DNA from 3 places in the Aquamicrobium ahrensii genome. Region 3 is predicted to be linked to each of the others. Evidence: riboswitches for the same ligand, from Rfam matches in the RefSeq annotation. Region 3 holds a riboswitch; each other region holds the start of a gene.
The links. A riboswitch is a leader RNA that binds a small molecule or an ion and turns the genes downstream of it on or off. The one in region 3 is predicted to bind thiamine pyrophosphate.
Positions count from the first base shown of each region.

Region 1 (5,471 bases), on a different contig from region 3:
GGCTCAAGCCATACACCGAAGCTTAGGGTTCGTCGCAAGACGAGCGGTAGCGGAGCGTTCTGTAAGCTGATGAAGCCGCACCCGTGAGGGGCGGTGGAGGTATCAGAAGTGCGAATGCTGACATGAGTAACGTAAGGGGAGTGAGAGACTCCCCCGCCGAAAGTCCAAGGGTTCCTGCTTAAAGTTAATCTGAGCAGGGTTAGCCGGCCCCTAAGGCGAGGCCGAAAGGCGTAGTCGATGGGAATCACGTTAATATTCGTGAGCCTGGAGGTAGTGACGGATCGCGTGTATTGTCAGGTCTTATCGGATTGATCTGGCAGTGAAGCGGTCCCGGGAAATAGCTCCTCCTTATAGCCCGTACCCGAAACCGACACTGGTGGACTGGTAGAGTATACCAAGGCGCTTGAGAGAACTATGCTGAAGGAACTCGGCAAATTGCACGCGTAACTTCGGAAGAAGCGTGACCCTTTTGCGGGCAACCGTAAGAGGGTGGCACAGACCAGGGGGTAGCGACTGTTTATCAAAAACACAGGGCTCTGCGAAGCCGCAAGGCGACGTATAGGGTCTGACGCCTGCCCGGTGCCGGAAGGTTAAGAGGAGAGGTGCAAGCTTTGAATCGAAGCCCCGGTAAACGGCGGCCGTAACTATAACGGTCCTAAGGTAGCGAAATTCCTTGTCGGGTAAGTTCCGACCTGCACGAATGGCGTAACGACTTCCCCGCTGTCTCCAGCATAGACTCAGTGAAATTGAATTCCCCGTGAAGATGCGGGGTTCCTGCGGTTAGACGGAAAGACCCCGTGCACCTTTACTATAGCTTTACATTGGCATTCGTAGTGACATGTGTAGGATAGGTGGTAGGCTTTGAAGCCAGGGCGCCAGCCTTGGTGGAGCCACCCTTGAAATACCACCCTTATTACTATGGATGTCTAACCGCGGCCCGTTATCCGGGTCCGGGACAATGTATGGTGGGTAGTTTGACTGGGGCGGTCGCCTCCTAAAGAGTAACGGAGGCGCGCGATGGTGGGCTCAGAACGGTCGGAAATCGTTCGCTGAGTGCAATGGCATAAGCCTGCCTGACTGCGAGACTGACAAGTCGAGCAGAGACGAAAGTCGGTCATAGTGATCCGGTGGTCCCGCGTGGAAGGGCCATCGCTCAACGGATAAAAGGTACGCCGGGGATAACAGGCTGATGACCCCCAAGAGTCCATATCGACGGGGTTGTTTGGCACCTCGATGTCGACTCATCGCATCCTGGGGCTGGAGCAGGTCCCAAGGGTATGGCTGTTCGCCATTTAAAGCGGTACGTGAGTTGGGTTCAGAACGTCGTGAGACAGTTCGGTCCCTATCTGCCGTGGGTGTAGGAATATTGACAGGATCTGTCCCTAGTACGAGAGGACCGGGATGGACGTATCTCTGGTGGACCTGTTGTGGCGCCAGCCGCATAGCAGGGTAGCTATATACGGACGGGATAACCGCTGAAGGCATCTAAGCGGGAAACCCACCTGGAAACGAGTATTCCCTGAGAACCGTGGAAGACGACCACGTTGATAGGCCGGGTGTGGAAGAGCGGCAACGCTTGAAGCTTACCGGTACTAATAGTTCGATAGGCTTGATCGTTCTCATTCCTTATGTTCATCAAACCCAGCGCTAACGCATGAGCGGCCCTTCGGGCCTATGCTCCGCGAGAGCGCCGGAAAACCGGCGACGCGCAGTCGCGCTTGCGGGCCTTGCCCGAAGCGGCAGACCTCGCTCGCTAACAACATCAGCACAAAACAGCTTCTCAGATAACATGCGCTTTGCCGACCTGGTGGTCATGGCGGGGCGGCTGCACCCGTTCCCATTCCGAACACGGCCGTGAAACGCCCCTGCGCCGATGGTACTTCGTCTAAAGACGCGGGAGAGTAGGTCGCTGCCAGGTCTGCAAAACGCATGAAAATCTTCTCCAGATCACACAGAACAGAACAATTTACTGATTGAAACGCCGCCCTTTGGGGCGGCGTTTTGCGTTGTGGGCACGATCCGGTGGTTTCGCCCCCACCCTGCGGGGAAGTGAAGGCAAATCAATTTGCCATTTAACACCGAAACCGTGCGGCCCTTTGTTTGAGGCGTACGGGGTGACAGACCGGTGCTTATTTCCTACAGAGAAAGCTCACCAAGGGGAGCCCCGGCAAGGGGCTGAGAGACCGCTGGCGCCAGCAGCGCGGTGACCCTTCGAACCTGATCCGGATCATGCCGGCGAAGGGATGGCGATTGTCAATGCTGTCTTTCGTCGGTCTCCTTGCGAGGCCGCTCATGCCTGAAACCAGTTTGAACAAGCGGTCTCGCTGCCCTCCACGTAAGGACAGCAAGATGACAGAACGCCCCAGCGAAATGCTCCGGCTTGAAAGCGGGTCGCTCTGGATGAAAGCCATCGGGTGCAGTTTCGGTCGGGAATTGTTCGCGGGCGAAATGCCGACCGAACTGATGGTATCTTCCCACCTGGCGCAGGACCATCACTTTCCCGACAGCTCCCTGAGCCTGGTTCATGCCCAATGAATAGACCACCTGCGTACGGAACTGGATCGTACTGGCCCAGCCGAACCGGAAAACAGCCGGGATTTCTTTTGATGGCCGGCGAGGCTGGAACCGGCCTTTTTCAACGTAACTACCGGAAGGGAGAGTGAAGATGGACGTTTTCGAACGGTTGAAGTTGGCGGCGGAGGTCGACTGGAGGAGCTATGTCGAGCACAAATTCGTTCAGCAACTTGGGGAGGGCACGTTGCCGCAAGAAGCCTTCCGCGCCTATCTGGTGCAGGATTATCTGTTCTTGATCCAGTTCTCGCGCGCCTGGGCTCTGGCGGCGTACAAGAGCCGCACCATCCCTGAGATCAGAGCGGCGCAGGCGGGCCTGGCTGGCATACTCGACGAGACCGAGTTGCATGTGCGGCTGTGCGGGCGCTGGGGACTTTCGCCGGAACAGCTCCATTCAGTGCAGGAGCATCAGGCGACCGTAGCCTATACCCGTTTCGTGCTCGATTGCGGCGCTGCAGGTGATCTGCTCGACCTGCATGTCGCGCTCGCCCCTTGCGTCATCGGCTATGCCGAGATTGGTAAAGCGCTCGCTCCGCAGGGCGTCGAGGCGCTGGGGGACCATCCTTATCGCGAGTGGATCGGCGAATATGCAGGCGAAGCGTTCCAGCAACTCGCCATCGGTTCGCGCAAGCTGCTTGACGATCTGGCTGCGCGCTCGATGACGGAACGCCGCTTCGGCGAACTGGCCATTCTGTTCGGCAAGGCCGCGCGACTGGAAGCGGATTTCTGGCAAATGGGGCTGGATGCCGTCGCCGGATAGGGCAAAAAAGGCGACATTGGCGGACCGGAAATGTAGCCGTTTTTGATTGTTCCGACGCACGTCCAAAGTGTCAGAAGACCCTTGCGCCCCTGAATGGATGCGGAGCGCCATAATGAAGAAACCTCCCCGGCTGCACCCCGACCGGGGAGGTTTTCATGTTGGGTGCTTGTTCAAGCGATTCCGGCCCGCCTTTACAGGATGACCACCTTGGAGCCGGGGCGCACGCGCTGGTAAAGGTCGACGACATCCATGTTGAGCATGCGGATGCAGCCGGCCGACACGGCCTTGCCGATGCTGGTGGGCTGGGTTGTTCCGTGAATGCGGTAGTAAGTATCCTTGCCATCCTTGAACAGGTAGAGCGCCCGGGCGCCCAGCGGGTTGCCGGGGCCGCCTTCGACGCCGTTCTCATATTTCTTGTACTGCTCGGGAGCGCGGGCGATCATGGAGTCGGTGGGACGCCAGCGCGGCCACTCCTGCTTCCATGCGAGATCCGTCACGCCGCTGAAGCCGCGACCGGCTGCGCCAACACCAACGCCGTAGCGCAACGCCTTGCCGTTGGCCTGCACGAGATAAAGAAAACGGTTGGCCGGATCGACGACGATCGTGCCCGGCGCGTGGTCGCTCCGATAGTCGACCATCTGGCGGTGATATTTCTCCGGAATAGCCGACAGATCCTCATTTGGCAGCGGAAAGCGCTCATTCGGGCGCGGGCCAAGACGGGGCGGCGTAACCGGGGACCGGGCCTGTTCGATGGAGGCAGGCGTCACCGCGGGCGCAGGAGGCGTGGGCTGCAATCCCGGCGGCGTCGCTATCTCCGAAGAGGTGGTGGTGCAGGCAGCCAACCCCATGCAGGCAAGGAGCGCCAGTACCGTCAAAGCGCGTCGTGCCGGCCCGTCCGTTGCGTCGGTCATTGCCTGAAATCCTTCGTGTCAGTTGCTGTCGCGCTCACGCGCGTCGGAAATAACCTGCCTGAAGCCGGCCTCGTCGAGCGCGGAGGCGACGAGAAAGGGGCCGATCAGGAAAACCGGCGTGCCTGCAAGGCCGAGCGCGTCGGCCTGTGCGCCATGACGGCGCAACAGTGCGGTGATCTCGGCGTCTCTGGCCTTCATGTCGCGTTCCAGCCTGACCATGTCTACCCCTGCGCCAGCCACGGCCTTACGCATCTTGTCTTCCGGCACCCTGCCACCCTCGATGGTCATCATGGCATGATGAGCATCGCTGTACTTGCCCTGATAGTGGGCCGCCAGAGCCAGCTTCGCGCCGTAAATTGAGGCGGAGCTGAGGATCGGCCAGTCCTTGTAGACGAGGCGGACCTCGCCATCCTGTTTCACGGCCTTGTTCAGCGGTCCCATGGTCTTCTTGCAGAAAGGGCAGTTGTAGTCGAAGAAATAGACGATAGTGACATCGCCCCTGGCGTTGCCGGCTTGCGGGTCGGCCGGGTCGTTCAGGATCATCTCGGTGCTGAGGCCGTCTTCTTCGGAGGCCCGGGCGTCTGTGATCCAGCCGGGCGCGGCCGCCAGCGCAAGCAGACCCAGCGCTGCGCGTCGGCTGAGGGGCGCTGCGCCATAGGCTTCACGGGAACGGGTGTTTGCGAATTGCTGCATGATCCGCGGTGGGTTTGTCGACATGGCAGGCGGCCTCGATTTCAAATGATCGGGCCGACAGGGTTTCGTGGACCTTAAGGCAGGCTTAACCGCGAAAGAAAAGACCACGATAGCTTAAAAATTGCGGTGTTGCCGGCAGCGCACAGCTGCCGCTTGGGCAAGTGGCGGCATTTTCTTAAGTTTGCCTTAAGGCCCCGGCATGAGGCAATGAAGCTTTCGCGTCACCTGCCGGCAGGTGGCGCGGCGAACGGAGAAAAGTCCGATGCGTTCCCTGCGAACCCGACTCTTCGCAATATTGATTCTGATCACCGGGCTGGTGTGGCTGTCGGCCGTGGCATGGATATTCCTTTCCACCGGCGCGCAGCTTGAACGCGTGCTCGATGCGCGACTGATGGAAGCGGCGCGCATGGTGAACTCGATGGTCACAAGACGGGCGCTGGGCACAGGCGGAGAGATCGCGGTTCCCCGAATCGAGATGGAGCCGCATGAAGCCTATAACCGCCAGCTTTCCTGCCAGATCTGGTCGCTGGACGGCG
Region 1 covers NZ_JBEPMN010000012.1:53,488-58,958, reverse strand. Annotated here, with positions in the region: rRNA gene ABID44_RS14325 (23S ribosomal RNA) at 1-1,617, shown strand, start outside; rRNA gene rrf (5S ribosomal RNA) at 1,804-1,918, shown strand; TPP riboswitch at 2,146-2,261, shown strand; gene ABID44_RS14315 (TenA family protein) at 2,350-2,535, shown strand; gene ABID44_RS14310 (TenA family protein) at 2,666-3,331, shown strand; gene ABID44_RS14305 (L,D-transpeptidase) at 3,523-4,242, opposite strand; gene ABID44_RS14300 (DsbA family protein) at 4,261-4,935, opposite strand; gene ABID44_RS14295 (ATP-binding protein) at 5,198-5,471, shown strand, end outside.
Region 1: it holds a riboswitch for thiamine pyrophosphate, as region 3 does, so the genes downstream of both, ABID44_RS14315 (TenA family protein) here and thiB (thiamine ABC transporter substrate binding subunit) in region 3, are expected to answer to the same signal.

Region 2 (5,471 bases), on a different contig from region 3:
GCCAGAGCGTCGAGCAGGGCAGGCTCGAAGCTGCCCGGACCGGATGCCGTCTTGCCGGCCATTTCGCACGCGACGCCGAAGATGAGCATGGCGGCGCTTGCGGCCATGAACGCATCGGTTTCGATGGCCAGGAAGGCGGCGATGAGGGCCCCCGACAGGCATCCGGTTCCCGTCACCATCGCAGCCAGCGGATGGCCGTTGGCTACCGAGAACGTCGCGCCGTTTTGCGCGATGCGGTCCTGCTTGCCGGTCCTGACCGCTACGACTCCAGCCGGTACGGAAAGCAGGTCGTATTCGGCTGCATTGGCGCGCAGTACCGCGGGGCCGCGCGTCAGCAATTGCTGCGCGAAGGCGGCGCGCGGCGGAGAGTAGTCGCAATGGGCGGGGTCCAGCGCCCATGGCCGCCCCCGTTCGGCCGCAACGCTCACCGCGATGCCGATAGCCTCGCGGCGCTGCGCATCCAGCGTGCCCAGATTGACCAGCAGCGCGTCGGCCCTGGCGACGAAATGCCCGACCTCCTCCGGCGAGGAAGTCATGGAAGGGATCGCGTCCAGCGCTGAAAGCCCATCGGCCACCAGCTTGGGAACCACGCCATTCATCAGGCAATGGACGCGGGGGCGTCGCCGACGCATCCCGTCCAGCAGATCAGACGCCCGCTCGGGAAGGGCCGCGCTCATTGCAGTTCCACCGCGATTTCCTCGACCGCAGGGGCTTTCCTGATCAGCCCGCTTTCCTCAAGGAATGCGCCGAAGCGGGCGTAGCGCGTCTGGTCGAGCGCGGAAGGCCGCTTGGCGAAGCGGGGCAGCGTGTCGATCCAGGCCTGCCGGTTCAGTTCGTCATCGAGGTCCGGATGCGCCTTCACGAACAGATTCCAACCCTCTTCGGGATGGTTGGTGAGGTGGATCGCGCCTTTTTCCACGGCGGCGAGGAAGCGCTTGAGGCGATCGTCCTTGACCAGTTCCGGCCTCGTGATGAAGATCAGTTCGTCATAGACCGGAATGCCGTGCTCCTCGGGGAAGAAGGCGCGACCTTCATGGCCTTCGAGCTTCATCTGGGTCAGCTCGAAATTGCGGTATCCGCCGATGGTGGCGTCCACCTGTCCGCTGATCAGCGACGGCGACAGCGCGAAATTGACATTGACCAGCTCGATCGTGTCCTTGTCCACTCCGGCATTGTCCAGCATGCGGCCGATGATGGCGTCCTCGAAGCCGGAGACGGAGAAGCCGATCTTCTTGCCTTCAAGGTCCTTCAACTCCCTGATCGGGCCATCGGCCAGAACGGTGAGCGTGTTGAGCGGGGTCTCGACCAGCGTGCCGAAACGCACCAGCGAAACGCCGGCGTCATGGTCGAGATAGAGGTTTGGCTGATAGTGGACGCCGATCTCGACCTTGCCGGAGGCGACGGCGCGCGGCACGATCGAAGGGTCGGCCGGCGGCACGAGCTCCACCTCCAGCCCGGCTTCATCGAACAGGCCGAGCTCTTTCGCCACCACCAGCGGCGCGTGGTCGGGATTGACGAACCATTCCAGCATCACGGTGAGCTTGTCGGCGGCGTGGGCTGCGCCTGCCGCGGCGGTGGAGAGCAGGAGCGCGAGCGCGCAGGTGCGGATCATTGCGGTTTCCTTTGTCGGATTGTGGAGGAGAAGTCGTCTTCCCGCGCCCATGGCGTGAGAAGCGGAGCGAGTGCGTCGACGAGCCGGCGCAACGCCAGAGCAAGAATGGCGATGATGCTCATGGCCGCGAACATCGTGTCGGTCTGCATGCGGGCGTTGGCCTGGACCATGACGAACCCGAGCCCGGCCGATGCGCCGACCCACTCGCCGATCACCGCTCCCAGCGGAGCAAGCGGCGCTGCAACCCTGAGGCCGGAAACCAGCGCTGGAAGCGCGAGCGGCATGCGCAGCAGGAACAGCGTCCGGCGGTGGGTGGCCGGGGTGAGCGCGGCGGCGTCGACGATCTCCGGCGGCGTGCGCCGCAGGCCGTCGGCGAAGGCGGAGGCGACGGGGAAGAAGATGATAAGCGCCGTCATCACCACTTTCGAGGCCATGCCGAAGCCGAACCACAGAACCAGCAAGGGCGCGATGACGAAGACCGGAAAGGCCTGCAGCACCAGCACCACCGGCCAGATTGCCCGCCCGAGGCGCGGAAACAGAGCCACGGCAAGCGCGGTGGCGATGCCGGCGAGCGCGCCCGCCACGAAGCCGGCGGCGATCTCGGCCAGCGTCACGAGCGTGTTGTCGAGAAGATAGAGCGGCTGCCGACGAAAAGCGGCCGCCACGTCGAGCGGCGCCGGCAATATGTAGCGTGGCGGGGCGAAGGCGACGACGATCACCTGCCATGAGGCCAGCAGCACAAGAGCGGTGCGCAACGCTGCCGGGACAGCCGACATGGCTCCGCCCTCCTAGAAGGAGCGTGGCGTCGGCGGGCGGACTTTGGATTTGAACGTCATGGCGATCTCCCGACTTGTCATCATGGAGATCCAGGTGTGCGAAGAATTGGCAGGATTGCCCGAAGGCCCTTGTTCCGTTCCTACGCCGGCATAACCCGGATCAGGTTCAAGGGTCTGGCTCATCGCCATCTCAGCGCCGTACAGCGCTCCCCTCGGAATGAAGCCATCTATGTTGCAGGTCGCCGGTGCTGTCAAGCACGCCGGGCAGCTTTGTCATCAACCTGTCCGGGACCTGTCATCGCGTTGTAATGTGCCGGGCCTAGCTAGCGGGCTCTTTCGACGCTTACGGAGAACCCGACATGCGAAGCCTGCTCGCCATCCTGACCGCAACCACCATACTGGTCCCGGCCGTCGCCGGCGCCGCCACGGTCTACCCGCTTGACCGCGCTACGATCCTCACCGCTTCGCCCTTCGACGTTAAGGTGGAGTTCGACGGCGTCGTCGCCGGCTCCGACGTCAGCGTCACCATCAATGGCAAGCCGGCCGCTGAAGTGCTCGGCAAGGAAGCCACCTTCATCGAGAAGGAAGACGGCGTTGAGGCTTCCGCCGTGCGTCTTGAAGGCGTCACGATCACGGAACCCGGCGTCTACACCGTCATCGCCAGGGCCGGCGATGAGGAAAAGACCGTGATGTGGGAAGTTTACGGCACCGCTGACGAGCCCAGAGCCAAGAACGTGATCTTCCTGATCGCCGACGGTCTTTCGGTCGCGCACCGCACCGCCGCCCGCATCATGTCCAAGGGCATGACCGAGGGCAAGGCCAATGGCCGCCTCAACATGGACGAACTGGACCGCATGGCCTTCATCGGCACCTCGTCCACCGAAGCCGTCGCCACCGACAGCGCCAACACCATGTCGGCCTATATGACCGGCCACAAGAGCGCGGTGAACGCGATCGGCGTCTATGCCGACCGCACCGAAGATCCGTTCGACGATCCGAAGGTCGAGACGCTGGTCGAGGCGCTCCGCCGCCAGACCTCGAAGTCGGTCGGCATCGTCACCACTTCCGAACTTCAGGATGCGACGCCTGCCGCGCTCTTCGCCCACACCCGCCGCCGCGCCGAGAAGGCCGCCATCAACAACCAGATCTTCGACCTGAAGCCCGATGTGATCTTCGGCGGCGGATCGGCCTATTTCCTGCCGCAGTCGGTTGCCGGCTCCAAGCGCAAGGACGACACCGACCATATCGAGGGCTTCAGGGAAGCAGGCTATACGCTGGCCACCACCAAGGGTGAGCTGGAGGCGGCAGCCGGCTCCAACACCGGCAAGGTGCTCGGCCTGTTCCATACCGGCAACATGGACACCACGCTCGACCGCGAGTTCCTGAAGAAGGGCACCGTGGAGAAGTTCCCCGAGCAGCCCGGTCTGGTCGACATGACGAAAGCCGCTCTCGGCCAGCTTTCGAAGAACGCGGAAGGCTTCGTGCTGGTTGTCGAGGCCGCCAATGTCGACAAGATGTCCCATCCGCTCGACTGGGATCGCGCCGTGGTCGACACCATCGAGTTCGACAAGGCCATCGGCGTCGCCCGCGAGTTTGCCGAGCAGAACCCCGATACGCTGATCGTCGTCACCGGCGACCACACCCATGGCGTCTCGATCATCGGTACGGTCGATGACGAGAAGCCGGGCGACGATATGCGCGAGAAGGTCGGCACCTATGCCGATGCCGGCTTCCCGAACTATGTCGACTCGGATGGCGACGGCTATCCCGACAGCGTCGATGTCTCGCGCCGCCTGTTCCTGGCGGCCAACAACGGCCCCGACCACTACGAGACCTTCCGTCCGAAACTCGACGGCCCGTTCGTTCCGGCCATTCAGGATGAGAACAAGAAATACATCGCCAACGAGGCCTACAAGGACGTTCCCGGCGCTGTTCTGGTGCAGGGCAACATCCCGCGCGACGGCGACACCGGCGTCCATGCCGTGGACGACGTGGTGCTTCAGGCTACCGGCCCCGGCTCGGAGAACTTCAAGGGCTATATGGAGCAGAGCGACGTCTACCGTGTGCTGGCCGACGCTCTGGCGCTGGGCGCAAAGCAGACGCAGTAAGCGCCTCGCCATCGGGAAACAGGCCCGGAGAAGCTCCGGGCCTGCATCCGTTTCCGTTCCGCGCAGGCTTTGCAAAGGAGGCTGCAATGAATTCCCGCAAGATCCGACGCCGGCAGATGCTGGGTATGGTGGGCGGCGCGGTGCTTTCGCTCGCCGCTTCGCGCCCCGCCCATGCGGCCGCCGACATGATTTCTTTCGACGAGTTGTATGGCAAGGTCAGCGTTCTCGGCCTCACCTTCTCCGACAAGGTGAAGGCGCTGGAAGGCAGGTCCGTGGTCATGCGCGGCTTCATGGCCCCGCCGCTCAAGGCCGAAGCCGATTTCTTCGTGCTCACCGAAATTCCCTTGGCGCTCTGTCCCTTCTGTTCCTCGGATGCGGATTGGCCGGACGACATCATCGTGGTCTATCTCGACCGGGCGCAGACCTTCGAGCAGGCCAACGGCATCATCGAGGTTTCGGGCAAGCTCGAGGTCGGCTCCTGGACCGACCCCGAGACCGGTTTCGTCAGCCTGCTGCGCATCGTCGGCGCTGATTTCCGGAGGGTCTGAACGTGCTGGCGCTTTCCGTCGACGGCCTGCAGGTGCGCTATCCGGGATTGCCGGTTCCGGCGCTCGATCTGCCTTCGCTCAGCCTCGCTGCGGGCGAAACGGCGGCGCTTGTCGGCCCCTCGGGTTCTGGCAAGACGACCTTCATCAACATCGTCACCGGCATGGAGCGGGCCGGCTCGGGGCGCGTTGCATGGAATGACGAAAACATTGCCGGATTGCCGGAAGGCGGGCGCGACCGCTGGCGTGCCCGCAATGTGGGTCTCGTCATGCAGGACTTTCATCTCTTTCCCGGTCTGTCCGCCGAGGCGAATGTGCTGCTGCCCCAGCGCCTGTCGCACCTGCGCCTGCCGGCGGGGATGCAGCCGCGGGCCCGGGAATTGCTCGCAAGGGTGGGGATCGAGCGTCCGGAGCAGCTTGTCGGCACCAT
Region 2 covers NZ_JBEPMN010000002.1:156,526-161,996, forward strand. Annotated here, with positions in the region: gene ABID44_RS03640 (hydroxyethylthiazole kinase) at 1-677, opposite strand, end outside; gene ABID44_RS03645 (ABC transporter substrate-binding protein) at 674-1,612, opposite strand; gene ABID44_RS03650 (ABC transporter permease) at 1,609-2,388, opposite strand; TPP riboswitch at 2,509-2,611, opposite strand; gene ABID44_RS03655 (alkaline phosphatase) at 2,748-4,496, shown strand; gene ABID44_RS03660 (hypothetical protein) at 4,583-5,044, shown strand; gene ABID44_RS03665 (ABC transporter ATP-binding protein) at 5,047-5,471, shown strand, end outside.
Region 2: it holds a riboswitch for thiamine pyrophosphate, as region 3 does, so the genes downstream of both, ABID44_RS03650 (ABC transporter permease) here and thiB (thiamine ABC transporter substrate binding subunit) in region 3, are expected to answer to the same signal.

Region 3 (5,471 bases):
GTGTTGTCGACAGCGCTTGCCTATGTGCTGTTCTTCCGGCTGCTGGCTTCGGCCGGGGCCAGCAATCTGGCGCTGGTCACCTTCCTGGTGCCGGTCAGCGCCATTCTGCTGGGGTTCCTGTTTCTGGACGAAGTGTTGACGCCGCGCCATCTGGCCGGCATGGCGCTGATCGGCCTTGGCCTCGCAGCCATCGACGGACGGCCATGGCGGGCGATACGGAGGTTGGCGAGCCCGGCGGTCGGTCGCCGGTAGGGCTTCCACAGAATCGGCAGAACCGTTCCATCTCTTTGTTTTAGCCGTATTTCCGAACGCAAAACCGCTGCACACTTTTGCTGGGAAATGCTCTACCCTTCGAGTTCCTCGCGCAGCATCTCCAGCTCCAGCCATTCCTCTTCCATTGCGGCCAGCGCCGCCCGCTCCTTGTCGAGGGCGGCGATGGTCTTCTGGAAGCCGATGGGGTCGCGGTCGTAGAAACCCGGATCGGCGATCTGGTCCTCAAGCCGGTTGATCGCCTCGGTTACCGTCCCGATCTTTTTCGGGAGATTTTCAAGCGCGAATTTCTGCTTGTAAGAGAGCTTTTTCGACGCGGTTTTCGTCGGTTCCTGCGTTTTCGCGGCGGGCGTGTCCTCGGTGCGGGTGCGCAGCTTGCGATCGTCCAGTTTCGAAGCGCCACGCTGGGAAAGCATGTCGGAATAGCCGCCGGCATATTCGATCCAGCGTCCGTCACCGTCGGGGACGATCACGCTGGTCACGGTGCGGTCGAGGAAGTCGCGGTCGTGGCTGACGAGGATGACCGTGCCGGCAAAACCCGCCACGAGCTCCTGCAACAGTTCCAGCGTCTCCATGTCGAGATCGTTGGTCGGCTCGTCCAGAACCAGCAGGTTGGCCGGGCGCGAGAGCACGCGCGCCAGCAACAGGCGCGCGCGCTCGCCGCCCGAAAGCTCGCGCACCGGCGTGCGCGCCTGTTCCGGCTTGAACAGGAAGTCCTTCATGTAGGAGACGACATGGCGCTGCTCGCCATTGACGACCAGGCTCTCGCCGCGCCCGTCGGTGAGATAGTGCGCCAGCGTTTCATTGGGGTCGGCCGCCTCGCGCTTCTGGTCGAGGGTGGCGATCTCCAGATTGACGCCGAGGCGCACGCTGCCGGTGTCGGGCGCAAGCTCGCCGGTCAGCATCTTCAGCAGCGTGGTCTTTCCCGCGCCGTTGGGCCCGACAAGGCCGATGCGGTCGCCGCGCTGGATGCGGGTCGAGAAGTCCCGGACCACGACCAGATCGCCAAAGCTCCTGGAGATCGATTTTGCCTCGATCACCAGTTTCCCGGATTCGGCGGCGTCGCTCGCCACCATGGTGGCCGCGCCTTCCACGCCCCTGTGGCTACGGTGGCGCTGGCGCAGCGTCTGCAATTCACCGAGACGGCGCACATTGCGCTTGCGCCGGGCGGTCACGCCATAGCGCAGCCAGTGCTCCTCGCGCGCGATCTGGCGGCCGAGCTTGTGCTGGTCGCGCTCCTCCTCCTCCAGGATCTGGTCGCGCCATTCCTCGAAATTGGCGAAGCTTCGGTCGAGACGGCGTGTCTGGCCGCGATCCAGCCAGACGGTGGCGCGTGACACGCGTTCGAGAAAGCGGCGGTCGTGCGAGATGACCACCAGCGCCGAGGAGGAGCGGATCAGCTCTTCCTCCAGCCATTCGATGACGTTGAGGTCGAGATGGTTGGTCGGCTCGTCGAGCAGCAATATGTCGGGCTCCGGGGCCATGACGCGGGCGAGCGCGGCGCGGCGCGCCTCGCCGCCGGACAGCTCCGCCGGGGATTCTTCACCGGTAAGCCCGAGATGTTCGAGCAGATAGGTGGCGCGATAAGGGTCGTCGGCAGGTCCCAGCCCCGCCTCGACATAGGTGCGCACCGTGGCGAAGCCTTCCATGTCGGGAGCCTGCGCCAAATAGCGGATGGTGGCGCTGGGCTGGCGGAAAATCTCGCCGTCCTGCGCCTCGGCGAGCCCGGCGGCGATCTTCAGCAGCGTCGACTTGCCGGAGCCGTTGCGGCCGACCAGCGCGATGCGGTCGCCGGGGCCGACAGTAAGGTCCGCGCCGTCGAGCAGCGGCGTGCCGCCGAAGGTGAGGCGGATGCCGGCAAGATTGAGAAGCGGCGGGGCCATGTCAGCCGTCCTTTCCGGTAAGCGGATGGGCGACCAGCAGGGCGCGGCCCCGCGCAAGGTCGATACGAAGCCGCCCGCCAGTTGCGTTCGACTTCAAAACTTCGTTCGACATGGTCAGCGACGAGCCGAACGGCACGGTGACGGCGTCGAGCGGCCATTTCGCGCCGGTCACGGTCAGCCCGGCCAGCTCCGAAAAACCGAGAACCGAAAACAGCGTGCCCTCGGCATAATCGAATTCCACCGGTGCGTGCGGCAGCGGCCGGCCCTCCTGCGCGCCGCTGGTCAGAATCACGTCGATCCCCATCTCGGCCAGCCGCAGCGCCAGCGTCATGTGCAGGAAACTGTGGTCGGCGCGCGCGCCGCCGAACGCACCGGCCAGCACAAGCGCGCTCGCCCCCTGTTCGAGCGCGATGTCCACCGCCAGCTCACCGTCGGTGCGGTCCTTGTCCGAGGGGAATTCCCGCTTTGGCACAGCTTTCAGACGCTCCGGCAGCATCTGGGGAGCGGAATCGAAATCGCCAACCCAAAGCTCCGGCACAATGTCGAGGGCCTCGGCGTGGCCAATGCCGGAATCGGCGGCGATGATTCGCGTTCCGGCGATCTGGCGCTCAAGGGCGGGCGTGCGGACAAGCTCGCCGCCGAGAAGAATTGTGTATCGGCTCATGGGAGGGGCATTAGCAGTCCCTTCAATGGAACGGAAGAGCGCCGCCTCTCTTGCTTCCCGCCGTCGGGGGCCCTATTTCTGGATATGCTCTAACGGGGTGCCGGACGCGTTCTTCGCGGCCCGGCTGAGAGGCTCAGGCCAACCCGCCGAACCTGATCCGGCTTGTACCGGCGGAGGGATTAGAAGCTGTCGGACATCCGGCGCCTCGACCCCCTGACCACGAAACCAAGGAGGCGCCGATGCGCACATTGCTTCTATCCGTCCTCTCTGTCGCCGCGCTGTTCGCCGTCGCGCCCGCTTCGGCGCAAGGCAAGCTCACCATCTACACCTATGACAGCTTCACCGCCGACTGGGGCCCCGGCCCGCAGGTGAAGAAGAATTTCGAGGCCGAATGCGGCTGCGAGGTCGATTTCGTCTCCGTGGCTGACGGCGTGGCCCTGCTCAACCGGCTGAAGCTGGAAGGCGCGTCCACGAAGGCCGACATCGTGCTCGGGCTCGACACAAACCTCACAGCAGAGGCGTGGGGCACGGGACTGTTCGTGGCCCATGGCGCAACGCCGGAAGCGAACGTTCCGGGCGGCTGGAACGACGACATGTTCGTGCCTTACGACTACGGTTATTTCGCCGTGGTCTATGACACCGAAAAGCTGCCCGAGCCGCCGTCGAGCCTCAAGGAGCTGGTCGAGGGGGACCAGAAGCAGAAGATCGTCATTCAGGACCCGCGCACCTCGACGCCGGGCCTCGGCCTGTTGCTGTGGGTGCGTTCGGTCTATGGCGAGGAGGCGGGCGCGGCGTGGGAGAAGCTGAAAGGCCGCGTGCTGACGGTGACGCCCGGCTGGAGCGAGGCCTATGGGCTGTTCACGAAGGGCGAAGCGCCGATGGTGCTGTCCTACACCACCTCGCCAGCCTATCACATGATCGCCGACAAGTCGGAGCGTTATCAGGCCGCCCCCTTCGCGGAAGGGCATTATCTCCAGGTCGAGGTGGCCGGCATCACCATTGCCGGGGCGAAGAACCCGCTGGCCGAGAAATTCCTCGCCTTCATGACCGGGCCGGGCTTTCAGGATTCGGTGCCGGAAACCCAGTGGATGTACCCGGCCGGCAAGACCGACAAGCCGCTCGACCCGGCCTTCGACAAGCTCGTGAAGCCGACCAAAACCTTGCAGTTCAGCCCGCAGGAGGTGGCCGACAACCGCAAGGCCTGGGTGGATGAGTGGCTGGCGGTCATGGGCAGGTAAGACAAATTGGCCGCCGGGAGAGTTTCCGCACAAAGCGACCTGCGCATCGCCGCCGGCATCGTGGCGCTGGCGGCGATTTCGCTGCTGATCGGCGGCGCCTTCGCCGGTCTGGTGGCCGAAGGCGTGCGCGACCTCTCCGGCGCGGTCGCCGCCTTCGATCCCTATATGCTGAGGGTGGCGCGTTTCACGCTGTGGCAGGCGCTGCTGTCGACGCTGCTCTCCGTGGCGCCAGCGTTGTTCGTGGCGCGTGCGCTGGCGCGGCACCCGCATTTTCCGGGGCGCGGCCTGATCCTGCAACTCTTCGCCGTGCCGCTGGCGCTGCCGGCTCTTGTCGCGGCCCTCGGCGTTCTGGCGCTCTACGGGCGCGCCGGTTATTTCGCCGGGCTGTTCTCCACGCTCGGCGGCGATGAATGGCCGGGCGTTTACGGGCTTTCCGGCATCCTCGTCGCGCATGTGTTCTTCAACCTGCCGCTCAGCGTGCGGCTGTTCGTGGAAGCCTTGCAGACGGTTCCAACGGACCAGTGGCGGCTGGCGAGCCAGCTCGGCATGGGGGCGCGGGCCGGCTTCAGGCTGATCGAATGGCCGGTGCTGCGTCAGGCGCTGCCGGGCGTGGCCGGGCTGGTGTTCATGCTGTGCGTCACATCCTTCACCATCGTTTTGACGCTTGGCGGCGGACCGCGCGCCACCACGCTGGAAGTCGCGATCTATCAGGCGTTGCGCTTCGATTTCGACCCTGCCCGCGCCGTGGCCCTGACCACCTTGCAGGTGACGCTGACGCTGGCCATCGTCTTCGCGCTGACGCGTCTGGGAGCCAATACGACGGCGGAGGCCAGTCTTTCGGTAGCGCCGCGCCGCTTCGTCTCGGTCGGAGCCGGGGAGGCGGCGCTCAACGCCGTATTGATCGTGCTCGCCTTGCTGTTCGTCGCCGGCCCCATGGCCGCGACGGTGGCGGCGGGCTTGCAGGCCGAGCTTGGCCGTCTCGTTCTGGAGCCGGCGGTGCAGCGCGCGGCGCTCACCAGTCTGGCGCTGGCGCTGTCGTCGGCGCTGCTGGCGGCCGCCCTTTCGATGGCGCTGGTGATGGCGCGCCGCGCGCTCGCCCTGCGCCCCGCCGGTGCGCGCCGCCCGCTGCTCGAATACGCCACCGATACGGGAGCCGGCTTCGTGCTTGTGGTGCCGCCGATCGTCGTCGGCGCGGGCTGGTTCATCCTGCTGCGCCATGTCGCAGATGTGTTCGCTTTCGCGCCGGTGCTGGTGGTCACCGTCAATGCGGTGATGGCGATGCCCTTCGCCATAAGAGCGCTTCGCCCGGCCTATGATGCGGCGAGCGCCCGCCACGAGCGGCTGTGCGCGCAGTTGGGAATCGTAGGCTGGGCCCGGCTCAGGCTGATCGACTGGCCCTCGCTGCGGCGGCCGCTG
Region 3 covers NZ_JBEPMN010000005.1:149,149-154,619, forward strand. Annotated here, with positions in the region: gene ABID44_RS09205 (DMT family transporter) at 1-252, shown strand, start outside; gene ABID44_RS09210 (ABC-F family ATP-binding cassette domain-containing protein) at 345-2,153, opposite strand; gene ABID44_RS09215 (thiamine diphosphokinase) at 2,155-2,817, opposite strand; TPP riboswitch at 2,901-3,013, shown strand; gene thiB (thiamine ABC transporter substrate binding subunit) at 3,057-4,055, shown strand; gene thiP (thiamine/thiamine pyrophosphate ABC transporter permease) at 4,062-5,471, shown strand, end outside.